DNA from 2 places in the Terrisporobacter muris genome. Region 2 is predicted to be linked to the other one. Evidence: a T-box and tRNA genes for the amino acid it is inferred to sense, from the RefSeq annotation. Region 2 holds a T-box; the other holds one or more tRNA genes.
What was found. A T-box is a leader RNA that pairs with one kind of tRNA and senses whether it is charged. The one in region 2 lies ahead of metG (methionine--tRNA ligase), so its partner is inferred to be a tRNA-Met.

Region 1: it encodes a tRNA-Met, which carries the amino acid that the T-box ahead of metG (methionine--tRNA ligase) is inferred to sense. The anticodon was not compared.

Annotation. Positions count from the first base shown of each region.
Region 1 covers NZ_JANKBY010000280.1:255-4,961, reverse strand. The annotation lists gene gap (type I glyceraldehyde-3-phosphate dehydrogenase) at 53-1,087, shown strand; tRNA gene NSA58_RS16005 (tRNA-Met) at 1,491-1,566, shown strand; gene NSA58_RS16000 (pentapeptide repeat-containing protein) at 1,692-2,348, shown strand; gene NSA58_RS15995 (MerR family transcriptional regulator) at 2,605-3,426, opposite strand; gene NSA58_RS15990 (MATE family efflux transporter) at 3,517-4,707, shown strand, end outside.
Region 2 covers NZ_JANKBY010000015.1:5,308-15,572, forward strand. The annotation lists gene NSA58_RS02495 (nicotinate phosphoribosyltransferase) at 1-949, opposite strand, end outside; gene NSA58_RS02500 (nucleoside recognition domain-containing protein) at 1,134-1,688, shown strand; gene NSA58_RS02505 (spore maturation protein) at 1,689-2,210, shown strand; T-box leader at 2,458-2,692, shown strand; gene metG (methionine--tRNA ligase) at 2,754-4,703, shown strand; gene NSA58_RS02515 (TatD family hydrolase) at 4,716-5,486, shown strand; gene NSA58_RS02520 (hypothetical protein) at 5,724-5,864, shown strand; gene NSA58_RS02525 (GntR family transcriptional regulator) at 5,875-6,249, shown strand; gene NSA58_RS02530 (ABC transporter ATP-binding protein) at 6,251-7,093, shown strand; gene NSA58_RS02535 (ABC-2 transporter permease) at 7,086-7,724, shown strand; gene NSA58_RS02540 (hypothetical protein) at 7,737-8,252, shown strand; gene NSA58_RS02545 (DUF3793 family protein) at 8,374-8,970, shown strand; gene NSA58_RS02550 (sigma factor) at 9,192-9,578, shown strand; gene NSA58_RS02555 (hypothetical protein) at 9,600-9,899, shown strand; gene NSA58_RS02560 (hypothetical protein) at 9,907-10,092, shown strand.

The sequences.
Region 1 (4,707 bases), on a different contig from region 2:
AAATATATAGTATACTCTAAATAATTATAAATGATATGTGGGAGGAATAAACTTGAAAATAAAAGTAGGAATTAACGGTTTTGGAAGAATAGGAAGAAATGTGCTTAGAATAGTAGAGGAAATGCCAAGAGATAGCTTTGAGATAGTAGCTATAAATGCTAGGGCAGAGGCAGACACATTAGCACATTTATTTAAATATGATTCTTGCTATGGTATATTTAAAGGTGATGTAAAGGTCAAAGATGAAGAAACAATAGTTATAAATGACAATGATATAAAAATACTTAGATATGGTGATCCAGGTCAAATTCCATGGAATGAATTAGGAGTGGAGTTAGTAATAGAATCTACTGGTAAGTTTGTAAAAAAAGAAGATTGTATGAAGCATATTAAAAATGGAGCAAAAAAAGTTATAATAACTGCTCCTGGTAAAGATGAAGACAAAACTATTGTTATGGGTGTTAATGAAAATGAATATGATGAAGATATTCACAACATAATATCAAATGCATCTTGTACAACTAACTGCTTAGCACCTTTTGCAAAAGTATTAGAGAATGAATTTGGAATAGAAGAAGGGCTAATGACTACTATACATGCTTACACAAATGACCAAAGAATATTAGACAAAACACATAAGGATTTAAGAAGAGCAAGAGCTGCTGGAGAATCAATGATACCTACTACAACTGGGGCTGCAAAAGCAGTTGCTAAAGTTTTACCACAATTAAAAGGAAAATTAAATGGATTTGCTGTAAGGGTTCCAACGCCAACTGTATCACTTGTAGATTTAGTTTGTGTATTAAAGAAAGATGCTACTATACAAGAGGTAAATGCAGCATTTAAAAAAGCATCAGAAAATGAAATGAAAGGGATTTTAGGATATAGCGAAGAACCATTAGTATCAATAGATTATAGGGGAGATAGCCGTTCATCAATAGTAGATGGATTATCAACAATGGCAATGGGAAGTAGAATGTTTAAAATTGTTTCATGGTATGATAATGAATGGGGTTATTCTTCAAGAACAGTAGACTTAGTTGATTTTGTTTCTAATAAAATGAAAGTTTTAGAAGATATTATTTAGAAAATGAATATATTATAAAAAGACATCTATTATAGATGTCTTTTTATAATATAAAATCTTGAAAATAAAAAAATCCTTACTTTAACCGATCAAGTAAGGATTCTAAAATATATTATAAAAAGGGGTTTTTAGGGAATATATTTTATTTGGGGAGTAATCAGTTATTGGGGAAATAACTGTATATTTATAATAACAAAATTCGACAAAATATGCAAGGATTTTTTGAAAAAAATTAATTTTAAGATATCTATTTTATTTTTGCTATTACAAATTAAAAAATAGTTATAAAATACGTATTATATGATAGGTGCTTATTTTAATAAATAAAAAGCTATTAAAAATAAATAGGGTTGTTATATTGTATCTATTATGCTATCCTTAATATTAGAGAAGGTAATAACGACGCGGAGTGGAGCAGTTGGCAGCTCGTTGGGCTCATAACCCAAAGGTCATAGGTTCAAGTCCTATCTCCGCAACCAATATATAAATATAAAGCTCTTATATCTTTTGGTATAAGAGCTTTTTTATTAGTAAGGATTTATCCTAAATAATAATGAGGATAAATTGTTGATTACATGAATTAAGTGAATTTTATGGAGGTATTATGAATAATAATAAAAAGATAGATACTGCACTTAAGTATAACAAGACATCTAAAATGAATAAGAATTTTATGTATCAAGATTTAAAAAGAAGTAATTGCTATAATTGCGATTTTTCAAAATCAAACTTCAACTTTACAAGTTTGAGAGGAGCTCATTTTAAATCTTGCAACTTTTACGGATGTACTTTTAAATATGCTGAGTTTGTAGGAAGTAATTTAAAAGGAAGTAGATTTGCAAAAGCTAAGTTTGAAGATACTATATTTGAAGGTGCAAAGTTGGAAAGTGTAGATTTTACTGGTGCAACTTTTAAAAATGTTATATTTGTAAATTGTGATTTAAGTAAAGCAATAAATCTTAATTATAAAGAAGATGAAGCAAGAATATACAATGAAATGCCAGGATTAGAAATAAGTGATGATTTAAAAAATGCCATAGAAAAAGCTATGGAAAATAATTGTGTGAAAAAATCAAGAACTCTTGATACAAAAGATGGAGGTATCAATACAATAAGTATAATGATACTTTTAGAAAAATTCAGAGAAAAAAGACTTATAGAAGGTTTAGGAATTTTAAGTGAAAAAGTTGATAGAGATTTCTGTACTTTAAGTTATATAATAAAAAGTTTACAAAGTTATAAAGATCAAGGGATTTTATAAGCTTATGTAAAAAGCCTTAGATTGTGAAAAATCTAAGGCTTTTTACATTTATAATAATTTTTTCACATAAGAATAATTCTCTGATTTATTATTTTTCAAGGTGGATGGTTTCATTGCTAATAGTAACACTTTCTATTTCATTTAAATCTAGCATTTTATTGAAATTACCATAAGTATGATATTTTAGCAAGGAAGAAGCACCACCTGATGTGAAAATATATTACTACTTTAATTTTTTATTAATAAATAGAAAATATTAATTAGACAACTCTATGGATATCTTTAATAAGTGCATATCTTCACTAGGAGTGGTTAATGCATCCAATAAGTTTTTCACATAAGAATAATTTCCAATTTTTAGATCATTATTATTTATATATGAAATCATTTTATTGTGAGTTAATTCTATATTGTTATACGATCCTTTATGGTATCCAATTAGATACTTACCAGCTTTTTTAATAAATAATTTGGAAGAAGGTATTTCTGTTTCACAATTAAATAAAAAATTCTCTGGTATAAAATTATAATTGTTATCTGTTTTTTCGATGCTTATTAAAGTAGATAGACGATCGTCTAAGCTATAATTATTAATAAATTGATTAAAGTTTTTTCTAACCATAAAAAATAAGTTCTCATTAGCATCATTTTTTAAAGATTTACTCAGAAAGAGCTTTTCTTCTTTTTCATATTCAATTTTTATTTCCTCACTATTTATGGAAGTTGCATAATTAATTTTTTCTATTCTTGATTTAAGCATATTTTGTAATTCTTTAATCCTCTTTATTTCTTCATCTAGTTCATCAATTCTATTTTCAAATAAATTTTTAACTTTTTTAGGGGTTCTATTATTTAAAAATAAACTGATATCATTTAAAGACATATTCATATCTTTCATTACAGAGATAAAGTAAAACAAACTTAATTGATCATAAGTATACATTCTATATCCGTTTTCATCACAAGAATCAGGTTTTAATATTCCAATATCGTTGTAATGATACAATGTATGTTTTGTGACATTACAGAGTTTAGCAAACTCTCCTGTAGTAAGTTTTTTTAAATTCATTTTCATCATTTTTAAATCTCCTATTGACTGTTGGGTTACCCTATACTATATTATACCAATATAATAAAGAATATATATAAATTTATAAGGAGTAATATTATGAGTAATAAAAGTATTGATTTAGGAAAAGGAAACATTGGCAAATTACTTTTTACATTGGCTATTCCTACTATAATAGGTCAATTAGTAAATCTATTGTATAATATTATCGATAGAATATTTATAGGTAAGATGGATAGTGGAGATTTAGCTATGGCAGGAGTTGGAGTTGCCATGCCAATAATACTATTAGTATCAGCTTTTGCAATGCTATTTGCAGCAGGAGGTGCACCATTAACTGCCATAGAAATGGGTAAACAAGATAATGAAAAAGCAGAAGAAATAATGAGCAACTGTTTTTCTATGCTTATATGTGGAGGTATTGTTTTAACAATAGTATTTCTTTTATTCAAAGAACCTATACTTTGGGCATTTGGAGCTAGTAATGCTACTATAGGATACGGTTTAGATTACTTATCTATATATCTAGTAGGTACAATATTTGTACAGATATCCTTGGGAATGAATTTATTTATAAATACTCAAGGATTTACTAAAATAGGTATGTTTACAGTTATCATAGGAGCTGCTATAAATATGGTGCTGGATCCAATATTAATATTTGGATTTAATATGGGGGTTAAAGGAGCAGCTTTAGCTACAATAATAGCACAAGGAGTATCTGCTATTTTTGTATTAAAATTCTTATTTGGTAAAAAAAGTATTCTTAAAATTAGAAAGAGATATCTGAAGATTAATAAAAAATTAGCGCTTTCCATAGTTGCTTTAGGAGTAGCACCGTTTATAATGCAAGCTACAGAATCTTTAGTACTAGTAAGTTTAAATAATCAATTATTAAAATACGGAGGAGATTTAGCAGTAGGGGCTATGACAATAATGAGTAGTGTTATGCAAGTTATAATGATGCCTCTAATGGGTCTTACTCAAGGGGCACAACCTATAATGAGTTATAACTTTGGAGCAAGAGAAATGACTAGGGTTAAAAAGACTTTTAAATTGTTATTTGTAATATGTTTATCATATTCTGCTTTAATGGTATTATCAATAATGATTTTCCCAGAAGTTTTTGTAAGCATATTTAATAATAAGCCAGAACTTGTTGAAATAACTTCATGGGCTATGAGAATTTATTTTGGAGGAATGTGCTTATTTGGAGCTCAAATAGCTTGTCAGCAAACTTTTTTAGCTTTAGGGCAAGCAAAGACATCGTTGATTATTGCCATGCTTAGA
Region 2 (10,265 bases):
TAATTAATTTTGTACCAACGCCCCAAGAATTTATTGCTGCACCACTTGATTTTAAGCTAGCAATAGTATATTCATCTAAATCATTAGAAGCTGTATAAGTTAAATCTGTATAGCCAGCTTCTTCAAATAATTTTTTTGCTTCAACGGATAGATATTGTAAATCACCGGAATCTATTCTAATTCCCATTGGCTTGTGTCCTTTAGCTTTTAGCTCATCAAACACTTTTATAGCATTTGGAACACCGCTTTTTAGTACATCATATGTATCAACTAATAATAAGCACTTGTCTGGATAGACATCAGCATAAGCACGGAAAGATTCTAGTTCACTGTCAAATTTTTGAACCCAGCTATGAGCTTGTGTTCCAACTACAGGAATATCAAACATTTTCCCAGCTAATACATTGGCAGTTCCAGCACATCCTCCTATTACGGCAGCTCTTGCTCCATAAGTACCTGCATCTGGGCCCTGAGCACGTCTAAGCCCAAACTCGAAAACAGCATCTTCTCCAGCAGCATAACAAACTCTAGAAGCTTTAGTAGCAATTAGTGATTGGAAGTTCACTATTGTAAGTAAAGCGGTTTCTATTAATTGAGCTTGATATAAAGGTGCCTTAATTGTTATAACAGGTTCTTTTGGGAACATTATAGTTCCTTCTTCTACAGCATATATATCCCCAGTAAATTTGAAGTTTTTTAAAAAGTCTAAGAATTTATCAGAAAATAAATCTAGGCTTTTTAAGTATTTTAAATCATCATCTGAAAAGTGAAGATTGTTTATGTATTCTACTAATTGTTCGATACCGCAGATAATAGTATACCCACCATTACAAGCATTTTTCCTGAAGAACATATCAAATATTACGATGTCCTCATGAATATTCTTCTCATAGTATCCATTTAACATAGTTAATTGATACAAATCAGTAAGAAGCGTTAAATTTCTCATGGTATTTCTCCTTAAACATTTAAATAAATTAAAAAACCTTATACTTATACTAAAACATAATATACCCTAACTTTCAAGCATAAAGTATATGTAGAGTATTATAAAATAACACATCATTTATTTTAAGTATACATCATAAAATGGTTTAAAGGAGGGGATTCATATTAATAAATTGTGGTTTTATATGATAGTCATAGGTATAGTTGGAAGCATATGTTTTAACAATTTACCAGAGACAAATCAAGCTATATTAAATGAAGGGACAAGGGCTATTGAATTTGCCATAACTTTAGCAAGTGTAATGGCACTTTGGATGGGTATAATGAATATTGCAAAAGATTCAGGATTAATAGATAAAATAGCAGATAAAATGAGCCCATTGATGAAAAAGTTATTTCCAAGCGTTCCTAAAAATCACAAAGCTATGTCTTATATGGTTATGAATATGGTATTAAATATGCTAGGAGCAGGAAATGGAGCTACAGCATTTGGGTTGAAAGCTATGAAGGAATTACAGACATTAAATCCAAATAAGAAAAAAGCCTCTCCTGATATGATAATGTTTTTAGTTATAAATATTTCATCCATACAACTAATTCCTTTTACCATGCTAAAAATAAGAATGGATGCAGGTAGCACAAATCCTAATTCCATAATTTTAACAACTTTATTTGCAACAATTATATCAACAATAGTAGGAGTTGTAGGTTGTAAATTATTACAAAGGAGGTATAGATAATTGTTAGATTATTTTTCTAATATAGCCATACCTGTAATAATTTTATTTATTGTTATTTATGGTAAAAAACAGAATATAGATATATACGAAAGTTTTATAAATGGAGCTATAGAGGGGTTAAAAACGGCATGGAACATATTACCCTATATAATAGGAATATTTTTAGCTATTGGCATATTTAAATCAGGAAGGGGTATAGAAGTTTTGGAGTACCTATTTTCGCCAGTGGCGGCTATACTTAACATACCAAAAGAATTAATAGGACTTATAATTGTAAAGCCCTTATCTGGAAGTGGAGCACTTGGTGTATATGCAGAACTTATTCAACGAGTTGGGATTGATTCGCTTACAGAGCAGATGGGCTCAACTATGGTTGGTGCATCAGAAACAATTTTTTATACTATGGCAATTTATTATGGAAGTTTAAAAATAAAAGATACGGGATATACTTTATTTTGTTCGTTACTATGTCATATAGTAGGGGTATTGGCATCAGTTTATATTTGTTATCTTATTTTATAAAATAAAAAATTTGTTTTGATACTACTTTGTGTAACAATCTTTTTCAACATTTAGAAATAAGGTTAATATAATTGAATTTTTATTAACATGAATTATAATTGTTGACAATAAAATATAAATTTACTAAAATTAAAAACATAGTACTAAAAATTCGTAGAGCTAATATATCCAAAGAATTAATTAATATTTGTATCAAAATTTTTATTTTGAGAATAATATATAATACATATTTTAAAATTAAATATGAATAAAAGCTAAGAAGAGAAGAGTAAGTAAGGATTTTTTCTACAGAGAGCTAGGTTAGGTGAAAGCTAGTGCTAAAAGAATTACTGAAGATGGCCTTGGAGCTTTTTATCCGAAGTAATTTAGGATAAAACATTTAGACATGTTACAGTCTACTAAGATATCTATTTGAGAAATTAGATTTTTTTATTGTATAATAGATAAATTAGGGTGGTACCGCGAATAATCTCGCCCCTATGGACTTCCATAGTGGCGAGTTTTTTATTTATAAAAATCAAAATAATAACACACAAGGAGGAAATAAAAATGACTAAACCAACGTTTTATATAACTACTCCTATATACTATCCAAGTGGTAGATTACATATAGGTCATACTTATACTACTGTAGCAACTGATGCTATGGCTAGATTTAAAAGATTCTGTGGTTATGATGTAAAATTCCTAACAGGAACAGATGAGCACGGTGAAAAAATTCAAAAGAAAGCTATAGAGCAAGGTGTAAGTGAAATAGAATACCTAGACGGAATGATAGCTGGAATAAAAGATTTATGGAAGACTATGGATATATCTTATGATGATTTCATAAGAACAACAGAAGATAGACATAAAGTTATAATACAAAAAATATTTACTAAATTATATGAGCAAGGTGACATATACAAAGGTGAATATGAAGGAAGATACTGTACTCCATGTGAAAGTTTCTGGACTGAATCTCAATTATTAGAAGGAGATAAGTGTCCAGATTGTGGTAGGGAAACTTATTTAGCTAAAGAAGAAGCTTACTTCTTCAAATTATCTAAATACGAAGATAGATTAAGAGAATTATTCCAAAACCCTAACTTCTGTTTCCCAGAATCAAGAAAAAATGAAATGGTTGCTAACTTCTTAGATAAAGGACTAGAAGATTTATGTGTAACGAGAACTACATTTGACTGGGGTATAAAAGTACCTTTTGATGAAAAACACGTTATATACGTTTGGGTAGATGCTTTATGTAACTACATCACAGCACTTGGATACTTATCAGAAGACGATTCTGAAATGAAAAAATATTGGCCAGCAAATATACAAGTTGTTGGTAAAGAAATAATGAGATTCCATACAATAATATGGCCTGCATTATTAATGGCTTTAGACTTACCAGTACCACAGCAAGTATATGGTCACGGATGGATATTATTTGGAAATGATAAAATGAGTAAATCAAAAGGAAATATAGTATATCCAGAACCAATGATAGAAAGATATGGTATAGATACACTTAAATATTTCTTACTTAGAGAATTTGCTTTTGGACAAGATGGAAGTTATACTCACAGAAACTTTGTAACAAGAATAAATACGGATCTTGCTAATGATTTAGGAAACTTAGTAAGTAGAACTGTATCAATGGTAGAAAAATACAATGATGGTATAATACCAGAAGCTGTAGAAGGAACTGAATTTGATGCAAGCTTAAAAGAACAAGCTAAATTATCAAGAGAAATATTCGAAGAACAAATGAATAAAATGCAATTCCATGAAGCATTAGAAGGTGTATGGAAATTAGTAAGAAGAACAAACAAATACATCGATGAAACTATGCCATGGGCTTTAGCTAAAGATGAAGCTAATAAAGGTAAATTAGATGCAGTATTATATAACTTATGTGAATCTATAAGAATAATAGCTACACTAATAAACCCTATAATGAATACAACTGCTAACAAAATATATGATCAAATAGGAATAGCAGGACAAGAAGAATTAACAAATTGGGAAAGTACAACTACATTTGGTTTAATTAAACCAGGAACAAAAGTACACAAAGGACAAGCTTTATTCCCAAGACTAGACATTGAGAAAGAGGTAGCAGAATTGGAAGAGTTATTTGCAGAAAAAACAGAAACAGTAGAAGAAGTAGCTCCATTAGAGCACAAAGAATTCATAGGAATAGAAGAATTAGATAAAGTAGAATTAAGAGTTGGTAGAATATTATCTTGTGAAAAACATCCAAAAGCAGATAGACTTTTAGTTTCTCAAGTTAAATTAGGACCAGAAACAAGACAAATAGTATCTGGAATAGCTAAATGGTATAAGCCAGAAGAAATGGTTGGAAAAGATGTTATAGTAGTATGTAACTTAAAACCAGTTAAATTAAGAGGTGTTGAATCTCAAGGTATGATACTTGCTGCAGGAAATGACGGAGACGATTTAATAGTTCCAGTTGCTACTGGAGCAAATGATGGTTGTGAAGTTAGATAAGGAGATAAACTTATGTTATTCGACTCACATGCTCACTTAAATGATGAGAGATTTGATGAAGATAGAGAAGAGTTAATCTCTTCTCTTAAAGAAAAAGGTGTAGATTTAGTTGTAAACCCAGGTGCATGTATAAAAACATCTATAGAAAGTATAGAACTTGCTAATAAATACGATTTTATATATGCAGCAGTAGGAGTTCATCCTCACGATGTGGGAGAACTAGATGAAATAGCTATTGATACCCTTAGAAAATTAGCAACAGAAAATAAAAAAGTAGTTGCTATAGGAGAAATAGGATTAGACTACTACTATGATAATTCTCCAAGAGAAGTTCAAAAAGAATGGTTTATAAAACAAATTGAACTAGCTAATGAATTAAAATTACCTATAATAATTCACGATAGAGATGCTCACGGAGATACTTTTGAAATAATCAAAAAGTATAAAAGCCCAGAGATAGGTTGTGTATTACATTGTTATAGCGGAAATATAGAGTTAGCTAGAGAATATGTTAAGATGGGATGTTATATATCTTTATCTGGAACAGTTACTTTTAAAAACAACAAAAAGACTAAAGAGGTTGCTAGAGAAATTCCTTTAGACAGGTTATTTATAGAAACTGACTCACCATATATGGCTCCGACACCACATAGAGGAAAGAGAAATGATCCTTCGTTGGTTCAGTTTGTAGCTGATACAATAGCTGTTGAAAAAGGCGTTTCTTATGAAACAGTTTGTGAAGCAACTAAAGAAAATGCTAAAAAGTTCTTCGCAATAAAATAAATATTTCAAAGAAAGATCCTTAGGGATCTTTTTTTATTGTAAGGGAACTATATGTTATCTGTTCTATGGATAACGTATAATTTCCAACTTTGTTATTTGAGTAACGGGCGAAGCCGTTGACGATATGAGCTAAGCGAATTTTTTATTGCTAAAAAATTTAGTTATTGACATATATTGTATCGACTGTATAATATATACTTATACAGTTGATACAATATATATAAGGAGGAAAAATATATGTTTAGCTCATTAGGTAGTTTGTTTAAGTTAATTAATATATTGCTAGTAATGTTTACCCCTATTGTTTTAATAGTGATTTTTAGATACATATTTATAACTGTGGAAAGTATAAGAAATAAAGATATTAAAGATAAATAAAGGAGGGCTTATGAAAATAATTATTTCAAGTAATTCTGATTTACCTATTTATTTGCAAATAGTAAATCAAATAAAGGATGAGATATTAAGTGGAAAAATAAATGAAAATGAAATGTTACCTTCAATGAGAGCTTTGGCAAAAGAATTAGGTATAAGTTTTATAACAACAAAACGTTCTTATGAAGAGCTAGAAAAACAAGGATTAATAAATACAATTCCAGGGAAAGGATGTTTTGTATCAGCTTTTAATAAAGAAATTGTATTTGAAGCTAAAATGAGAGAAATAGAAGAAAAATTAGAAGAAGCTATATATTTATCAAATATGATAGGGATAACAAAAGAACAGTTAATTTTAACTTTAGAAAGCTTATACGAGGGGGAATAATATGTTAAGGGTAGAAAATTTAAGTAAGAAATTTGATAATTTCGAACTAAATAATATATCTTTCAATTTAGAAGAAGGATTTATTATGGGGCTAATGGGTCCTAATGGTTCAGGAAAAACAACTTTAATTAAATTGATTATGGGTCTATTACAACCAGATGAAGGTAAAATTTATTTTAAAGGTAAAAATATTTCTGAAAATCCTAAAGAGTTTAAAGAAAATATAGGATTTGTTTATGATAATTTATACTTCTATGAAAATCTAAAAGTAAGCGATTTTATGAATACAGTTTCAGCATTTTATAAAAATTTTGACAAAGAAAAATTTGAAAATTATTTGTTAAAGTTCAAAATAAATAAAAATCTAAGAATAAGGGATTTATCAAAGGGTCAAAGCATAAAACTTATGCTTGCAAAGGCACTTTCACATGATGCGAAACTACTTATCTTAGATGAACCAACATCAGGATTAGATCCTATTTTTAGAAAAGAAATGATACATATATTACAAGAAGAGCTGGAGGATGGGGAGAAAAGTGTTATAATTTCAACACATATTATACAAGATCTAAGTCGATCGGCAGATTATATTACTTTTATAAACAATGGGGAATTAGTTTTCAGTGAAGATAAAGATAAAATAAGTGAAAATTATAAAGTTATTAAAGGAAGTAAGGAAGAGCTTGATAGTATAAGTGAGATGATTATAAACAGAAAAGATACAGCCTATTATAGCGAAGGTTTAATAGTAGATAAAAACGATAATCTACAAAATGAAAATATTCAAAAAGCTGATTTAGAAGATATTATCTATTACTATGGGAAGGAGATAGAAAATGATTAATTTATTAAAAAAAGATTTAATGGCCTGTTTTAAACCGGATATAAAATCTGTAATAAAATTATTAATAGGTATTATTTTATTTTCTTTAATATTATTACCTACAATACCAATAGCAGTACCGTTTTTTATAAGCTATATATTTATTTTAAGAAGTTTTCAAATAGATGAACTTAATAAATGTGATTATTTTTTTAATAGCTTACCAATAGAAAAAGAGGATATAGTTTATAGTAAATATTTATTTTCTACAATAGTAATAATGGTTTCTTTAATTTTTACATTTGTTTATTCAAAGGTTATAAATTCAATTTGGAAAATAGAATTTTTTGATTTAGATTCAGTATTGATGATAGTAATACTATTGTTATTATTAGCATCTATATTATTGCCGTTGATGTTTAAATACGGATATAAAAAATCTTATGTAATAGTTAATTTAATAATAGCAATATGCATAATAGTTTTAATTTCTAGTAAAGGAATAAAGGGTATATATTTCTCTTATACAGGAGAAGTAGATATTTTAAGAGATAAAACCTTAATTATAAAATCTGCGTTAGCTATGATTGCTTATTTAGTATCTATGTTTATATCAATTAAAATTTATATTAAAAAGGAAATAGCAAGCTAGGGGGAAAGAATAATGAATAAAAAGTTTATAAAAGCTAGTCTAATAATATGTATATCATTGTTATTATTAATTGGATTTTTTGCAATTACGACCAATAATATATCAAATTCTGACGAGATGGAAAATGATATATTAATTACATATAACAAATATATAGAAGATAAGTATAGTTACACTATATATGTAACTGTAAAAAATAATACAGATCAAATAGCATCGTTATATGATATGGGACTTTCATTTGATTATGAAGGCGAAGGTAATAATGTTGGCGAGTTTTATATAAGAGGTCAAGAAGAGGACTTGTGGGATGAAAATAAGATATTGGGCATAGATCCAGGGGATCAAAAAGATGTTTTATTTAAAATTCCAAAAGGAATTAAAATTAGCGATAAAGATTATAATTTAAAGAGACTACTAATTGATTATAATATTAGTTTCTTTAAATTTAGAATTTCTTCAAACCAATTATTCTTAGGAACTAGTAATTTAGGGGGAACACAAACAGTGGGGGAACCTTATCACTAATAAGAAATCTGTATAGCTTGAAAATATTATGGCAAATTTTATTTCATATTAAGTTATTGATAATTATTATCAATTATGCTAATATATAATTATGATAATCATTATCAATAGGAGGATTAATATGCAATTTAATTGTAATACAAATTGTTGTGAAAATAAATTAAATTCAATATATATAAAAAGAATACTAGAAATGATAGGAGCGGTTATACTAGGTTCAAAACCAGCAGAAATTATAAATGTGCCTGGAAGTAGCGAAGAAAAAGAAGTAAAACTAGCTCAAATAGAATCCTTTTTCAATCAATGTTCTAGAGTTACATATAGAATAATAAGCACTAATGATGGTGGAAAACGTGTTTTATTTATAAATGAAAAATCAATGGAAAAAGTACTATCAAATAAAAGATGTATAAACTTCTTAAAGTTTGTAGGATATTCATCTGAATATAAATTAAACGACTATATGAATGAGTTAGTTCTTAGACTTCAATCTGGAGAGTTTCCTCATGAAATAGGTGTATTTTTGGGATATCCCCTTAAAGATGTATTAGGATTTATGGGATATGGAAAAAATGAGCTAGTAGAAATTAAAAACTGGCGAATTTATGGAAATAAAGAAGTATCTTATGAAGTTTATAATAGTTTTATGAGAGACAAGGCTATTATGAAGGAAATGATACAAACTATGCCAATAAAAGAATTAAGAAGAGCTATATAACCTCTTTAATATTTTATAACTAATTAATATTTGTATGCTGAAGACACTATTTCGTAAAGAAATAGTGTCTATTTTTATGTATTTAAAAGTAGTGTAAAATAAAATAGAAAAATTTATAACTTTTTATGGATTTCATTAGTCTAATATGTGAAGGGAGGCATAGTATGGATTAAAAACTAGTCAAAAAAGCAATTAGAGAAAATTTTAATGCTTATAGCATTTTGGTACATAGCTTAAAAGATGAAGTATACAAATTAGCATACACAATATTAAAAAATGAACATGATAGTATGGACGCATATTTACAAGCAGGGGAAAAATGGTTGAAAAATATTACTAATATAAAAGAAGCGCAGTATTTTAAAACTTGGTTTCTAAAGATAGTTACAAATAAAACTAAAAATATTATAGCTAAAAATAGTAAGGTGATATTCTTTGATGAAATATTAGGAAAATTAAAGATGAGCATAAATATACCAAAAGAAATTCAAACAAGCGAATATATAGAAATAAATAAAACTATAAAAGACAAGGATATGACTTTTAATATAGAAAAACTACAAGCATCTCCAACTATTATGTATTTGTATACTAGTGGTAAGGTATAAGGAATAGGAAGCATCCAAGGTATGTATAATTTCAAAATAATATCTGATAGTGGAGAATTGTACAAAGAAAATATAACATTAGCTGGATTATGGGATAAAAATGGATATAAGCAAACTATAGTATCATCAGTTTATTATGATAAAAGTAAAAAGTTAAGATTAAAATCTGAAGGCGTTTTTATTGATGCTAATAAAAAGGTGAAGGTTGAGTTGAATGGAAGCTATCCTAAGGTAATAAGTTACTATGGTACTGCAATAACTATTAAAAGTGTTAAATATAAAAGGAATAGATTGATAGTTGAAATTTTAAATTTTAAATAATGATAATATGGATTATAGGGGTGTCGTCTATATAAATGGAGAGAGTGCAATCGAAGGGTATTTTGAAAGTAGTAAAATACATGGTCTTTTATTTGATATTGATAAAAGAGATAGTTATTATTTAGATTTAGGAATGATTTTAAAACATAAGAGACCTATTGATATAGAAATAGAAAACAGGTGTAGTAAATAAAAAATATAGTAAAGAGAGGGATGTATGAAAAATATATTTTTTATATCAATGGGATTAATAATTACGTTGAAGGATGAGGTTCAAAAGCTATTGAGCTAAATGGTTAAGTAGAATATGATAATGTATATATAACTATAGATAAAAAGATATGTATACGTACGAAGATGGTGTAG